DNA from 2 places in the Spirosoma agri genome. Region 2 is predicted to be linked to the other one. Evidence: riboswitches for the same ligand, from Rfam matches in the RefSeq annotation. Region 2 holds a riboswitch; the other holds the start of a gene.
What was found. Region 2 has a riboswitch for S-adenosylmethionine ahead of GK091_RS03810 (homoserine O-acetyltransferase family protein). Riboswitches for the same ligand answer to the same signal wherever they lie in the genome.
Positions count from the first base shown of each region.

Region 1: linked by a shared signal. The riboswitch ahead of metH (methionine synthase) and the one ahead of GK091_RS03810 (homoserine O-acetyltransferase family protein) in region 2 are both predicted to bind S-adenosylmethionine.

Region 1 covers NZ_JAAGNZ010000002.1:1,187,292-1,194,760, reverse strand. The annotation lists gene GK091_RS21600 (fasciclin domain-containing protein) at 1-539, shown strand, start outside; gene GK091_RS21595 (hypothetical protein) at 728-1,675, shown strand; gene GK091_RS21590 (hypothetical protein) at 1,680-2,006, shown strand; gene metH (methionine synthase) at 2,041-5,772, opposite strand; SAM riboswitch class I at 5,931-6,048, opposite strand; gene GK091_RS21580 (Ppx/GppA phosphatase family protein) at 6,215-7,102, shown strand; gene GK091_RS21575 (GNAT family N-acetyltransferase) at 7,250-7,469, shown strand, end outside.
Region 2 covers NZ_JAAGNZ010000001.1:900,791-908,259, forward strand. The annotation lists gene eboC (UbiA-like protein EboC) at 1-589, shown strand, start outside; gene GK091_RS03790 (5'-methylthioadenosine/adenosylhomocysteine nucleosidase) at 728-1,564, shown strand; gene GK091_RS03795 (amine oxidase) at 1,678-2,892, shown strand; gene GK091_RS03800 (esterase family protein) at 3,034-3,762, opposite strand; gene GK091_RS03805 (SGNH/GDSL hydrolase family protein) at 3,817-4,425, opposite strand; gene GK091_RS03810 (homoserine O-acetyltransferase family protein) at 4,607-5,665, opposite strand; SAM riboswitch class I at 5,840-5,958, opposite strand; gene GK091_RS03815 (DUF721 domain-containing protein) at 6,148-6,474, shown strand; gene GK091_RS03820 (class I SAM-dependent methyltransferase) at 6,483-7,193, opposite strand; gene GK091_RS03825 (glycosyltransferase family 87 protein) at 7,281-7,469, opposite strand, start outside.

The sequences.
Region 1 (7,469 bases), on a different contig from region 2:
TAGTCTTTTCAGTGATTACCCTGTTGGCCGTTAGCCAATTCTCTTTTGCCCAGGAAAAAACCGTTACGGTAGGTGGTGCTCCTATGTACCCATCAAAAAATATCGTTGAGAATGCGGTGAACTCGAAGGATCACACCACATTGGTAGCAGCCGTTAAGGCCGCTGGTTTGGTTGAAACCCTGTCTGGACCCGGTCCGTTCACCGTGTTCGCTCCAACGAACAAAGCGTTCGATAAACTACCCAAAGGCACGGTTGAAACACTGGTTAAGCCAGAAAACAAATCGACGCTGACGGGCATCCTGACGTATCACGTGATATCAGGTAAAATGAGCGCGGCTGATCTGATGAAAGCCATTGCTGATGGTGGCGGCAAAGCAACCCTGACAACCGTTGCCGGTGGCACACTGACTGCTATGCAGAAAGGCAAAAAAATCGAATTGATGGATGCTAAAGGTGGCACCGCTACAGTTACGATTGCGGATGTTAATCAATCAAATGGCGTAATTCACGTAATTGATTCGGTTCTGTTGCCCCAGTAAGCCGGAAATTTTGGTGGCTCATAGCCAAGTAATAGCTGCCCGACCACGACTGGTCGGGCATTTTTTGTGCACGATTTTTGGCCAATTGTGAAACAGACAAGCTGATTTCCAGAAAAAATTCCGGACATTTCTTCAGCAATACTGAATTGGATAGCGCATCAGGTTTACAAAAGCCTTACCATCGGTTTATGAACACTATACTCACTCGTTTTCGGCCAGCCAACAGCCTTATTGTTGTGGTTTTTCTGTTGGTTGCCTGCCGGAACGATAGCAAGCTACCCGTCGATCGGTTTCAGAAAAGTACAACGGCGGCTGTGGCAGCGATCAGCTTCTATTATAACGAGTTGAATAACTATGAGCGAACGCTCTACCTACAAAGCGTGGCCACGGATGCCTCCCAGCCATTGGCCGTTAGGGACAAAAATGGCCGGGCCACTCCCCTACTAAGCGATCCGTTCAGCGCGACCGGCATTCAGGCTCGCCTGGCCTTACTTCAGCACCTGGGCAACTACGCCGAACGCCTGACGTCGTTAAACGGCACGACGTCTACCGATGAATTTCAGACAAATGTGTCGGCATTGGCCAGCAACCTGACCGCCTTACAGACAACGTTTACCAGTTTGAGCCAAACGTCAGATGCCAGCGCAGCGCAGTATGTTGGGCCAATTAATTCACTGGTCAACGTCATTGGCGAGCTTCTGATCCGAAAAAAGCAACAGAACGCCTTGCGTCAGGCTATTATTTACGGCGAAGGGCCAATCACGAATTTGTTAAGTTTTCTGCGGCAGGATTTGGAAAAGTACGTTTCAGCGACGCGGATTTCCGGCAGTTTGCTGGTCTTAAGCGATCAGGTCATCAGCTACAATGGTGCCCGCAAAAAGCTTACGCTGGCTGAACGGCAGGAACGCCTGAACACGATTGCTAAACAAGCGAAGGAATACCAGTTGCTCAGTCTGGTTCGTCCTTCGGAGGTGGTTCAGCAGATGCAGATTTCTCATCAGGCACTGGTTAAAGCCGTAAAAAGCGGAAACCCGCTAACGTTGGGCCTGGTGCTGGGAGCGATCGATGACTACGAAGCGGCCGTACAACGGTTGCTCACGGCGACTCGTGCGTTAGACGACTTACTGAAGAAATAGAGCCATGAAAAAAATTGATAATCAATCGCTGTTGGGTTGCATCGAATCCTGCTTCATGCTGTCGATGGACGACCGGCTCACCCTCAAACAGCAAAAGAAGATGAACGCCCTGGGTAAGCAACTACGCGGTAACCTCCTCAACCTGCTTACGGCCCAATTCAACGACGACGTAAAGCAGGTTGACTCGGCCAACCAGCAGCTTCAGCAGCTCAATACGCAGCTCGCCGATACGCAAGCGGCCATTGCCAGGCTCAATGATACCATAGCCACCGCAGCCAGTGTCGTAAAAGCCCTGGACAAACTGCTGCTGTTGGCCGTGTCCTTTATATAAGTCTGGGATTACACAGAGGACACGGCCAACAGTCTTATGCGTCGTAACTCAGCACAGGAGCCAGCCAACGCTCGATCTCTTCAATCGGCATGTCTTTCCGCAGGGCGTAGTCCTGAATCTGATCTTTGTTGATTTTACCAACGGCAAAATATTTCGATTCGGGGTGCGAGAAGTAAAAACCGCTCACCGACGAAGCCGGATACATGGCGTAACTTTCGGTCAGTTCGATACCGATCTTCGTTGCATCCAGCAGGTTGAATAACGTACCTTTTTCGGTATGGTCAGGACAGGCCGGATAGCCTGGCGCGGGCCGAATGCCCTGATACTCTTCCTTGATAAGCTGTTCGCCGGTCAATTTCTCGCTGGTCGCGTAGGGCCAGAATTCGGTCCGTACGCGCTCGTGCATACGCTCGGCAAAGGCTTCTGCCAGCCGGTCGGCAATGGCTTTTATCATGATGCTGTTGTAGTCGTCATGATCGCGTTCGTATTTGTCGATCAGTGCTTCGATGCCGATACCAGCCGTAACGGCAAATCCACCGATATAATCTTCCCGACCGCTTTCCAAAGGCGCAATAAAATCAGACAGGCAGAAGTTCGGCAAACCGGGTGCTTTCTGATTTTGCTGACGGATGAAGTGCAGCACCGTTTTGGTATCGTAAATTAACTCACCCGCCGAACTAACCGACGTCTGCGATTGCGCTCTGCTGATTTTGTATTCGATGTGCCGGTGCGACCCATGCCGTTCGCACGGAACCTCGCGCACCTGCTCTTCGTAATTGTGCAATAACACATCATCATCCGCGGAGTTAGCCGGGAAGAATCCAACAACGGCTTTGGCTTTCAGCAATTTGTTATTGATTACTTCCTTCAAAAGCTTCTTTGCGTCATCGAACAGCTGACGGGCTTCGTTACCAACAACGGCATCATTGAGGATAGCCGGATATTTGCCGTGTAACTGCCACGTCTGGAAAAAAGGCGTCCAGTCAATGTAGTCAGCCAGTTCGGCAATAGGGTAATCGTCAAAATAGCGGTTACCCAGGAATGTCGGCTTCGTTGGCTCGAAGTTAGTCCAGTCAATGGGCGTCCGGTTTTCGCGGGCTTTTTCGATCGTCAGCGTGGCCTTGTCCTGCCGACGCCGGGCGTGATCGTCTCGCACTTTGGCATATTCGGCCTTGATTTCCGTGAAGATCGTATCCCGCGTTGATTGCAACTCGTTGACGAGACGACCCGCTACCGGAACGCTTCGGCTGGCATCCAGCACGTGAACAACCGGCCCCGAGTAGTGCGGATCGATCTTGACGGCCGTATGCACCCGCGATGTGGTAGCGCCACCGATCAGCAGCGGCATGGTGAATCCCTGCCGTTCCATCTCCTTGGCAACGCCAACCATCTCATCGAGCGAGGGCGTAATTAACCCGCTTAGCCCAATAATATCTACGTTGTGTTTCTTCGCTTCTTCCAGAATTTTCTGCGTCGGTACCATCACACCGAGGTCGATAATTTCGTAATTATTACAACCCAGCACGACGCCAACGATGTTTTTACCGATGTCGTGAACGTCACCTTTGACCGTTGCCATCAAGATTCGGCCCGCAAAGGACGATTCGCCACCTGTTTTTTCGGCTTCGATAAACGGGGTGAGGTAAGCCACGGCTTTTTTCATGACCCGCGCCGATTTCACGACCTGCGGCAGGAACATTTTACCGGCACCGAACAGATCACCGACAACGTTCATACCGTCCATCAGTGGTCCTTCGATAATGTGCAACGGGCGCGCAACCTGCTGCCGGATCTCTTCTACATCCTGATCGATATAATCCGTAATGCCCTTGATGAGCGCATGTTTGAGCCGCTCATGCACCGATTCCTTACGCCACGCATCATCCTGAACAATGGCTTTCCCCTTGGCCTTTACCGTTTCGGCAAAATCGACCAGGCGTTCGGTCGCGTCGTCCCGGCGGTTCAGCAAGACATCTTCACAACGTTCCAGCAAATCTTTAGGAATGCTATCGTATACCTCCAGCTGGCCAGCGTTAACGATACCCATGTCCATACCCGCCCGAATGGCGTGGTACAGGAAGGCCGAGTGCATTGCTTCGCGTACGAAGTCATTCCCCCGGAAACTGAACGAAATGTTGGATACGCCCCCGCTCACTTTGGCCAGCGGCAGGTTTTCTTTGATCCAGCGGGTAGCATTGATAAAGTCGACGGCGTAGTTATTGTGTTCTTCGATACCCGTTGCCACTGTCAGGATGTTCGGATCGAAGATGATGTCCTGCGGATTGAAATGGACCTTATCGACCAGAATCCGGTACGCCCGTTCGCAAATCTGGATGCGTCGTTCATAGGAGTCAGCCTGACCCGTTTCATCGAATGCCATCACCACCGCAGCAGCTCCGTAGCGTTTGACAAGATTGGCCCGTTCGATGAATGCTTCCTCGCCTTCTTTCAGCGAAATAGAGTTCACAATCGCCTTGCCCTGAACGCATTTCAGACCAGCTTCGATAACTTCCCACTTGGACGAATCGACCATGATCGGGACGCGCGCAATGTCGGGTTCGGCAGCGATCAGGTTCAGGAACGTGGTCATGGCCTCCACCGAATCCAGCATGCCTTCGTCCATATTGACGTCGATCACTTGCGCGCCCCCTTCCACCTGCCCCCGGGCAATGCTCAGGGCTTCATCGTAATTGCCTTCTTTAATAAGTCGGGCAAATTTTTTCGAACCCGTCACGTTGGTCCGCTCACCCACGTTCAGAAAGTTGGTCAGCTCCGTGATTTTCAACGGTTCCAGACCACTCAGTTTCTGATAGGGCTCCGGCTCCGGCACCTGACGGGGCGGGTATTTGGCGGCTACCTGGGCAATGGCCCGAATGTGATCGGGCGTTGAGCCGCAGCAACCCCCAACGATGTTGATAAAATTGCTCTTAACGAAATCTTCGATTTGCAACGCCATCATATCCGGCGTTTCATCGTATTCACCAAATTCGTTCGGTAACCCCGCATTCGGGTAGGCCGAGGTGAAGAACGGAGCCTCTTTGGCCAGCGTCTGAATATAGGGCCGCATCAGTTCAGCACCGAGCGCACAGTTCAGCCCCACACTTAATAATGGCAAGTGCGAAATCGAGTAGAGAAACGCTTCAGTCGTTTGCCCCGACAATGTCCGGCCACTGGCATCGGTAATGGTTCCCGACACCATGATCGGCAGCACGGTCCGCTCCGGATTCTCCGCGAAATATTTGTCGATTGCAAACAGCGCGGCTTTGGCGTTGAGCGTATCGAATATGGTTTCGACCAGCAACAAATCGGCTCCCCCTTCGACCAGGCCACGAACCTGTTCATAGTACGCATCGACCAGATTATCGAACGTAACAGCCCGGTAGCCGGGGTTGTTGACATCGGGCGATAACGAGGCCGTGCGGTTTGTGGGTCCCAGTGCACCGGCCACAAAGCGCGGCTTATCCGGATTTTGCTTCGTTATTTCGTCCGCAACGTCTTTGGCAATCCGGGCCGATTCGTAGTTCAGTTCATACGCCAGTTCTTCCATGTGGTAATCCGCCATGGCAATCGACGTACTGCTGAAGGTATTGGTCTCGATAATATCGGCACCAGCTTCGAGGTACTGCTTATGAATTTCCTGAATGATCTGCGGCTGTGTGATCGACAGCAGATCGTTGTTTCCCTTTACGTCGTGCGGATATCCTCTAAAGCGTTCTCCCTGGTAATCGGCTTCACTAAGCTCGTACCGTTGAATCATCGTTCCCATCGCACCGTCGAGAACAAGAATCCGCTTTTTCAGTAGGTCTGTAATCAGTTCCAAGTGATCCAAAATTTATAGAGTTGACAGCGCGCCAATGGTCGCTTTAAAGCAATGCGTCGTAAAAACCGGGGCTTATCAAAACAGGCGAAGGAAGCAGAAACGCTAACTTATCTGTCCCCGCGCAAACTGGGGTGGAAAGCGGCACCTTTTCCGGCTTGTAGAGTAAGCGGCTGGTTGCCAAGACATCGCAGGGTCCAATCCCTCCGTCTTTCTTGATAAGCACTTAAGCAAAGGTATAGATTCTAGCCATAGTCCCCAAAAATAGCTTAATTTTGGGCGCATGAATGAATGAGCAATTTAGTAAACAGAGGCCGTTCGGTTGTCAGTATTACCCATTAATTTGCTCAGTTATGGCACTGGCAGTCCGATTGGTCACGACTTATATTTGATGAAACTAGCAGCCATTGATATCGGTTCCAATGCAGCCCGTCTGCAAATTTCAACAGTATTACATAATGACGACATCGTTAGTTTCAAACGGGTTGAATACGTCCGCTTTCCGCTTCGACTTGGGCACGATGTCTTCAATTTTGGCGAACTAACGCCCGAAAGCGAAGCCCGCACCACCAAACTAATGCAGGTGTACAAACTGCTGATGGAACTGCACGAAGTTACGGACTACATGGCCTGCGCTACGTCGGCCATGCGGGAGTCATCCAACGGACAAGAAATCGCCGATCGTATCGAAGCATCAACCGGCATCAAGATTCACATTATCGATGGCAGTAAAGAAGCCGAACTGATCAATAATGTGGTTGTGCAGGCACTCGACGATCAGCAGTTTCTCCACATCGACGTGGGTGGTGGCAGCACCGAACTGAACCTGTACCGGAACCGGCAAAAAATAAATTCCAAGTCGTTTAAAATAGGCTCTGTGCGACTGCTGGAAGGGAAAGAAACGAAAGGGGCCTGGCGGAAAATTGAGGACTGGGTTGAAGAAAATATCGATTCGTCAGCGGAAATCATTGCGGTCGGTACGGGTGGTAACATCAGCAAACTCTTTAATCTGGCGTCTAAAACATCCGACTCCGAATCAACCCGAGCCGAAATCGAACGAATCCGAAATTACATCGCCGGGTTCAGCCAGGAAGACCGCATCAATAAACTTCGACTCAATGCCGACCGCGCCGATGTGATCGTGCCCGCTGCCGACATCTACATTTCGGTAATGAAATGGGCTGGAGCCAATAAGATCGTCGTTCCGGATCTCGGCCTGAAAGATGGTATCATTCAACTGGTTTTTGAGCAACTCAACAAGGAGAAAACCGCTCTCTAACGCAGCTACACAAGTCAATAAAAAATCCCTGTGATCGTCGATCGCAGGGATTTTTTATTGGTCCAGTCGCCACAAATATAATGCAAGTGCCTATTTATATACACTTACACTATATTTGTGTACTAAATTTTTAAGTTGCTTGGGTTTATGACGGACTATATTCTGCTCCGGCAGCAGCATCCACAAGCTTCCGACGTTCCCGCATTCTGCCAGCCCGGTTTTTTCTTCAATGAACACGAACACCTGTGCCAACAACAAAGTGGATCGTTTTACCTGCTCTCGGCACTGAATCAGCGTACAAACCAGGCAGACGCGCGGTGTGCTTTTTTTGTTACGGCCAACGGAATCGTTAGTCCTGTTGCGGCCC
Region 2 (7,469 bases):
GGGCATTGGTGCCTCGTTTCTCGTCAACCAGACGGCTGGCTTGTTGGCGATCGGTATTGCCGTTGCCTCGCTCGTTTATGACCGGTTTGGTAAGCATCATATTTTGTTGGGACCTGTCAATATGGGATTATGTCGCGGCCTGAATCTCCTGCTGGGCGTGAGTGTTATTCCCGATCAGGTTCTGCCGTGGGCATGGGTAGGACTGGTGCCCATTGCGTACATCGCAGCCATAACCATGATCAGTCGGGGCGAGGTCCACGGTGGTAGCGTAACAACGCTTCGGGCGGCTGGGTTGTTGTACGCACTTGTTATTGGTTGCGTAGCCGCGCTGGCCCAGCAGCGGCAGCAACTGGGGACGGCGTTGCCCTTCCTGATTTTATTCGGGTATTACATTTTTCCTCCGCTCTGGCGGGCCGTTCGCGAGCCGGTTGGTCAGAACATTGGCCTGGCCGTTCGCGCAGGAGTTCTGTCGCTCATTGTCATGAATGCGGCCTGGGTCGCAGCGTTTGCGTCGTTTCCCCTGGCGATGCTGGTATTCTGCTTACTGCCATTATCGCGGCTGCTGGCCAAGGTTTTTGCCGTCACCTGATGGGTATGCGGCCAATCAACGGGGTAAAGAAATACACCAATTCAAGGTTTTGTGTAAGCGGGTAAATAAGCATCTTCGAGGTAATTTTTATGCACTGTCAGCCGGAGGCCGTACCTTGTCGTGGCTTAATACAACCGCATGGAAACTAATCTCACCCGAAATCTCTTCCTCGTTCTTCTCTTACTGACACAGACTACCTTTGCGCAACGTTACAAACCACGCTCGATAACCGGATTGCTGGGAGCCTTCGGGGCCGAAGTCGAGCTGGTTAAACAGACGCTGCAAAAACCCAAAACGGTAGTTGTCGATGGCGTCTCGTTCACGACCGGGCGCATCGGGAAACACAGAGTCGTCGTCGCCGAAACGGGTATCGGCAAGGTCAATGCCGCCATGACAACGGCGCTCATGCTCGATCATTTTCGGCCCGAACGGGTACTGTTCACGGGCATTGCCGGTGGAACAAATCCCGATCTTCAACCGGGTGATATTGTGATCGCGGGACGGACGGCTCATCATGATTACGGCTCCATCACCGATAAAAATACGCCAACACGCCAGACGCGCAACGTTATCACCAAGCAATTCAACCCGGTCTATTTTCCTGCCGATTCGTCGCTGATGCGGCTGGCCGAACAAGTGGTAAAGGGCGTTACGCTGGAAGGAATTCCACTCGCGGACGGCGGTGTTTCGAACCGTCCAGTAAAAGTGATGACCGGTACAGTGGTAACGGGTGATGTATTCGTTGCTTCGCCCGTGAAAGTGAGCAGCTTACGGGCTGATTTTGGGGCTGATGCTACCGAAATGGAAGGAGCTGCTATTGCGCAGGTGTGTTATCAGCTACAGGTGCCTCATCTGATCATCCGCAGTCTCAGCGACCGCGCCGATGCAGAAGCGCATATTGCCTACGATAAATTTTACCCCACAGCCGCCCGCAATTCAGCGAAATTAGTCATCGCGATTGTGCAGGCACTATAGTCATTTGCCGGTCGCTGGTTTAGTCGGAGGAGCTACGTGTTCCTTCGGAGAAAACGAAGCGGTTTCCCGTCCGGCTTTTTTTAATCCAATTAACTAGTTATACGTTCAGCCCGATGGCTGCCAGTTCTCTTATGCTCAACACGGACAAACCTTTTTCCAAGAACCCCTTCCAATCTTTCTGGTGGGCAGGTTATGAATGCACCGACCAGCTCAATTGCTTTGGAAATCGGGTCGATTTTTTGCCGCTGACAGGTCATTCACAGTTGCTTAGCGACGATTATAATCAACTCAATTCGTTTGCCATTCGTACCGTTCGGGAAGGTATTCGCTGGAGTCAGGTCGAAAAAACGGCTTACCAGTACGACTGGACGATGGTCGAGCGTATGTTAGCGGAAGGACATCGGCAGGGTGTTCAGCAGGTCTGGGATTTGTGCCATTTTGGTTACCCCGACGACCTGACGCCGTTGCATCCGATGTTTGCCCGGCGTTTCGCGGCCTTGTGTCGGGCATTTGTTCGTTTTTACCGGGACTTGTACCCCGATGACGTGCTGATCGTAACGCCGATCAACGAAGTAAGCTTTATGTCGTGGCTGGGTGGTGATGTTCGCGGTACATCGCCCTATTGCACCAGGCAGGGCTGGGAGGTGAAGTTGGGGCTAATGCGAGCCTACATTGAGGGCGTGGCTGCGATGCGCGAAATCGACCCGTCTATCCGCATCCTTACGACCGAACCGCTGATTCAGCTGGTACCCCCGCAGAATGCTACCAGAGGTGAAATTATGGATGCGGCCATTGCGGACGAAAACCAGTTTCAGTCCGTCGATATGCTGGCCGGAAAAATCGCTCCCGAATTAGGGGGCTCACCCGAATACCTTGACATACTGGGGTTCAATTACTATTACAATAACCAGTGGGTCAACAAGACGGGTATATTTCTGGGTTGGAACGACGCCGTCCCCGATCCGAGATGGGTTCCACTGCGACGCTTGCTGATGAAAGCTTATCATCGGTATGGCAGACCCATTGCCCTGACCGAAACGAGCCATCCCGGCATTGACCGGCCCGGCTGGATTAGTATGATTGGGCGCGAATGTGCGGCTGTTCTGGAAGCGGGTGTCCCACTTTGGGGCGTATGCTTGTATCCGATCATAGACCGACCCGATTGGGACCATCTGGACAACTGGCATCGTTCTGGCCTATGGGATGCCGATTTAACCGTCGATCCACCCGGTCGTATCCTGTATAAACCGTATGCTGACGCATTGCTGCAAGCACAACGTGCGGTGTCTGACACGTCTTTACTCGTAGCTAACTCATCCGTTGTCTAGGGAGTTACCACGATTGAGAAGAGTGTGGACCAATCAGATGCCGGGGGGTCTATACTGAGGGTTGTCTTCGGGGATGGTAGGTTTCGACGAGGCTGAATGGTGTATTTAGCACCATTCAGCCTCGTATTGATAATCAGTATATTATAGGTATATCTGGACCATTTTATGCCAGTCATCGGCCTGATGCGCCCGCCCGTCCCATATATGTAATTCGTGCTTTATATGTTTCGTGCAAAGCGTTTCGCTCAGGGCCAGATTGCTATTCAGAAACGGATCGGCAGCGCCTACGGTCATGACGATCTGCATCCGGCGCAGATCGTCCAGCACGTCCGTATTTTCCAGATTTGGTAGGAAATGATTTGGGTTGTGAAAGTAAATATCTTCGTCGTAATAGTCATCGAACAAGCCACGGAACTCCGCAACGGGGGCGGATAAATCGTACCGGCCACTCAACGCGACTAGTTTACCGAACCATTGGGGATGGCGAAATGCAATGTTGGCCGCATGATAAGCCCCCAAACTACAGCCATGTGAAATCATGAAAGGCTGCGGATTTTTCAGCCGGGAAAACGGCAGGACTTCGTTCAGAATGTAGTGTTCATACTGGCCGTGCCGTTTGATCCGATCCGGTGGGGGAATATAGCGGTTATAGATGCTCTCCCGATCGATGCTATCGACGCAGAAAAGCTGGAGCCAGCCCTTATCGAGTCGATCGGCAAGTGCGTTGACAAGGCCTATCTCTTCGTACTCATAAAAACGGCCACGTCGGGTCGGAAAAACTAAAACCCGAGCGCCAGCATGGCCAAAAACCAGCAATTCCATGTCACGGTTCAGATTTGGGCTGAACCACTTGTGATACTCACGATCCATAACGAAGCGGAAAGGTTTGATGAAATTGCAGCCGTCGACGCAAACTAAGGCAACTTAGTAGGTAAACAAATTATTAAAAATTTGCGATTCCTCTAAAACCTGCTTCCAGACCTGGTAACCTGCCGAGTTGAGATGAAGACCATCGGCTTCAAAAAGTTCACGACGTGGCCGACCATCGCCACCCAGTAGGGGCGATGTCATGTCGATCGTCTGAAAAAGAGGATTTTTACGAACCTCGTCAGTGATGAGCCTGTTCGTTGCGCGAATTTTATCCCCGATTCCCCAGCGGGCCGGACTCAGTTTTATGGTAAGAAAAGACAGCGAAGTATCGGGCAACTGCTGGCGCATTCGGTCGGCAAGGGCGCAAAAAAACAGGCACACTTCTTCTGGGTGTCGTCCATCGCCGAGGTCATTATCACCTGCATAAAACACGATGGACTTTGGGTTTACCGGCACCACCAGCCGGTCAAAAAACCAGGTGCAGGCTGCGAGCGTTGACCCACCGAAGCCCAGATTGAGTGTGTTTATCTGGGGGAAATCGTTTGCCAAGGTTGTCCAGAGCCGGATCGATGAGCTACCATAAAACACAACCCGGTCAGCCGTGGGATCAATTGTCTTGGTTTTGGCTTCGAGTAGCCGAACTTCGTCTTCGTACCAGACCATCTGGTTATAGTAGGATTAAGTGTTGCCTGACGGCTTCTAATAAACTCTCTGGATAGGCTTTCGCACCAGTATTTATTAACTCAAAAGTAGAAGAATGAGTTGCTATGCGTTCTAGAGTTATTAGCTTTTGGCACTTATTTGTTGAGGTAAATTTGTCTTTTAGGATAAACCGTACGATTTTTTACTTTTTCACCGGCTCCGCCAGTTTCTTTAAATCCGGTTCAGCTGCCGCCATCCATTTGCGGATAATGCCACCCAAGGGCCGGAATTCGATCAGAAAACCATCGTGTCCATAGAGTGAATCAATCTCTTCGTAGGTTGCATCCGGAATGTGGCGGGCCAGAAACTGCTGTTCAGTTGGAGGAAACAGCAAATCAGACCGGATGCCAACAACCAGCGTTCGGGCTTTTATCTGATTCAGGGCGTTCAGAATGCTGCCCCGGTTGCGGCCAACATTGTGCGAGTCCATTACCTTCGAGAGTGTCCAGTACGTAAACGCGTTGAATCGTTCGGCGATTTTCTCACCCTGGTAGCGCTGATAACTAGCTGACTTATAGCCGTCCAGCTGCTCGTTGTTGTCGAGCGCCTGCGTGAACCCGTACGTATCGTAATTTCGGTACGAAATCATCGCCATGGCCCGAGCCGCTTTCATGCCCTGCGCCCCGGCATCGTCGCGCCGTTCGATCCAGGTCGGATCTGCCTCAATGGCCATCCGTTGCGCTTCGTTAAAGGCAATGCACCAGGGCGATGCCACCGCGCTGGCGGCAATCAAGACTAAGTTGTCGATCAGATTTGGTCGCAGGATGGCCCATTCGACGGATTGCTCACCACCGACCGATCCGCCGACGCAGGTGTGGATTTTTTCAATGCCCAGTTCCTGACGCAGCAGGTCCATCGCTTCGACCATATCGCGCACGGTTATGGCCGGAAACTCGTGGTAGAACGGTTGTGTGGTGGCCGGATTGATCGAAAGAGGGCCGGTCGATCCGTAGCAGGAACCCAAAATGTTGGCACAGACGATGAAATTGGTTTCCGGATTGAAGTATTTACCGGTTCCAACCATGCCAGACCACCAGTCACCCGGATCGGCATTGCCCGTGAGCGCGTGGCAAACCCAGATAACATTGGATCCGTCATTGTTCAGGGTTCCACGCGTTGTGTAAGCCAGCCGAAAACCCGGCAGACTCTCTCCCGATTCGAGCGGGAACGAATATTTATAGTCGAAATACTGGATGTCCAAAGGATGATGCGTTTTCTGCTCTGACGTTTTCAGCGGTGGCGGAGACACAAGCTGAAAACCATAAACGAACTGGAACCGCCCAAGACCACTCCCGGTCAACGGTGCGATAAGGTGAGTAAGACTTAGTAGGCCGTGGAAGGCATACCGTGCTGTTGGTAGAGCATGTGAGTATACGATTTATAGTCCCTAACGATCCGCCATCGCGGTTGCTTTAGGCAGGAGTTAGCACCTTGCCGTGTGGTAGGTTGCCAGCGATTCACAGAGCCTGATCTCTCCTCGCTTCTTTATAAATCAATTGACGCCGGTAGTATTGTGCGTGACGTCTGGTAATTGACTTGATAACGCAAGTATACTAGCCAAACCGCGCCAATCCAAACACCATCCTTATTTTCTGGCCATTGCCTTATTTTTTTGACTTCGTTCCTGAACAGGGTATATTTAATCAGCGGTATATTTACTTTTGTAGCGAAGACACGTCACCGATGAGCAAAACGTACCATTACAATCGCGAGAATGCTACCCGCGCAGCTGGCACTACGACCCTGAAGGACGCCATCGGACAGCTATTGAAAGCGTATCAGCTTCAGACCCGCTTTAACGAAACGTATCTCGAAGCATTCTGGGGACGCATGATGGGACCAACGATCGCATCACGCACAAACCGGCTCTACGTTCGGGATCGTAAACTGTACATCGAGATTGCCTCAGCCCCGTTGCGTAACGAACTTGTCAATGCCAAGCAGAAGCTGATTCAGCTCGTAAACAAAGACATGGGTACCGATGTGATTGACGATGTAATATTTATCTAGTTTCCTGCCTAGAACTGAATCAATAAGTTCTGCCGCTCCTGCTGCATCGTTAAGGGCTCATCAACGAATTTGGCGTTCAACCCCAGCCGCTGACAGATTGCCAGCCATTCCTGTTTGGGAACCACCAGAAAACCATTGTTCTTACGGACCTTGTAATACGAAGAAAATCGCAGGCGTACCAATAGGCGGATCATCGTCAGTAACTGACCTTGCCGGAGCGACCGGCCGATAATGCTCCCGATATCTTTCAAAACACTGCCGCCAACCATCAGGTCACAGATCATCGCTTTGGCACCGGGTGCCGCAACCTGCTTCATAGAAGCCAGCAGTTGCTCAACTTCGGCGACGTTGCGGTAATACTGAACCACGCTCATAACGATAATTACATCAAACCGCTGGTTTAGGACCGGGCTGAAATTGAGGTAGTCGTCCGCCGGTAAATCGTGAAAATGAACCGTAGGATGTTGGGCGTGTACGTTGCGGGCGATCTCGTTATAACGTTTGGATATGTCCAGTCCGTGCATCTCGGCAACCCGGTCGTGCCAGGCTGTTTCCAGATTGCCAGGGCCGGAGCCAATATCCAAAACTTTTAGATTTTTCGACAGTGGAATGTATTTTTCTACCCGTGCCAAGAAATAGCCATAGTTAACGGACATGGAATTATCAAATTCGTTTTCCTCCTGCCAGAAATCGAGCCACGTTGCTGCTTCGTTAGCCATGTTTAGTTTGGTCGCTACTGAATTGTCTACTTGATTGTATGAATATACGCTGACCCGGAGTCAGCAGACTGTGGTTCCTGAATCGCGTCAATAGCTCTTCCCCAATGACAACTCCGAATTGTGAACATCCGCCGATGCACCAGTTGATGAAGGTATGTGCATCTGCCAGATAATTCGAAACCAGATCAACACGCAGGGTAACGCTTTGAGAACGTAAGGCAACACGAATCGGTCTCGCAAAACAGGTGGAAATATATCACTCGGCGAAAAAACCGT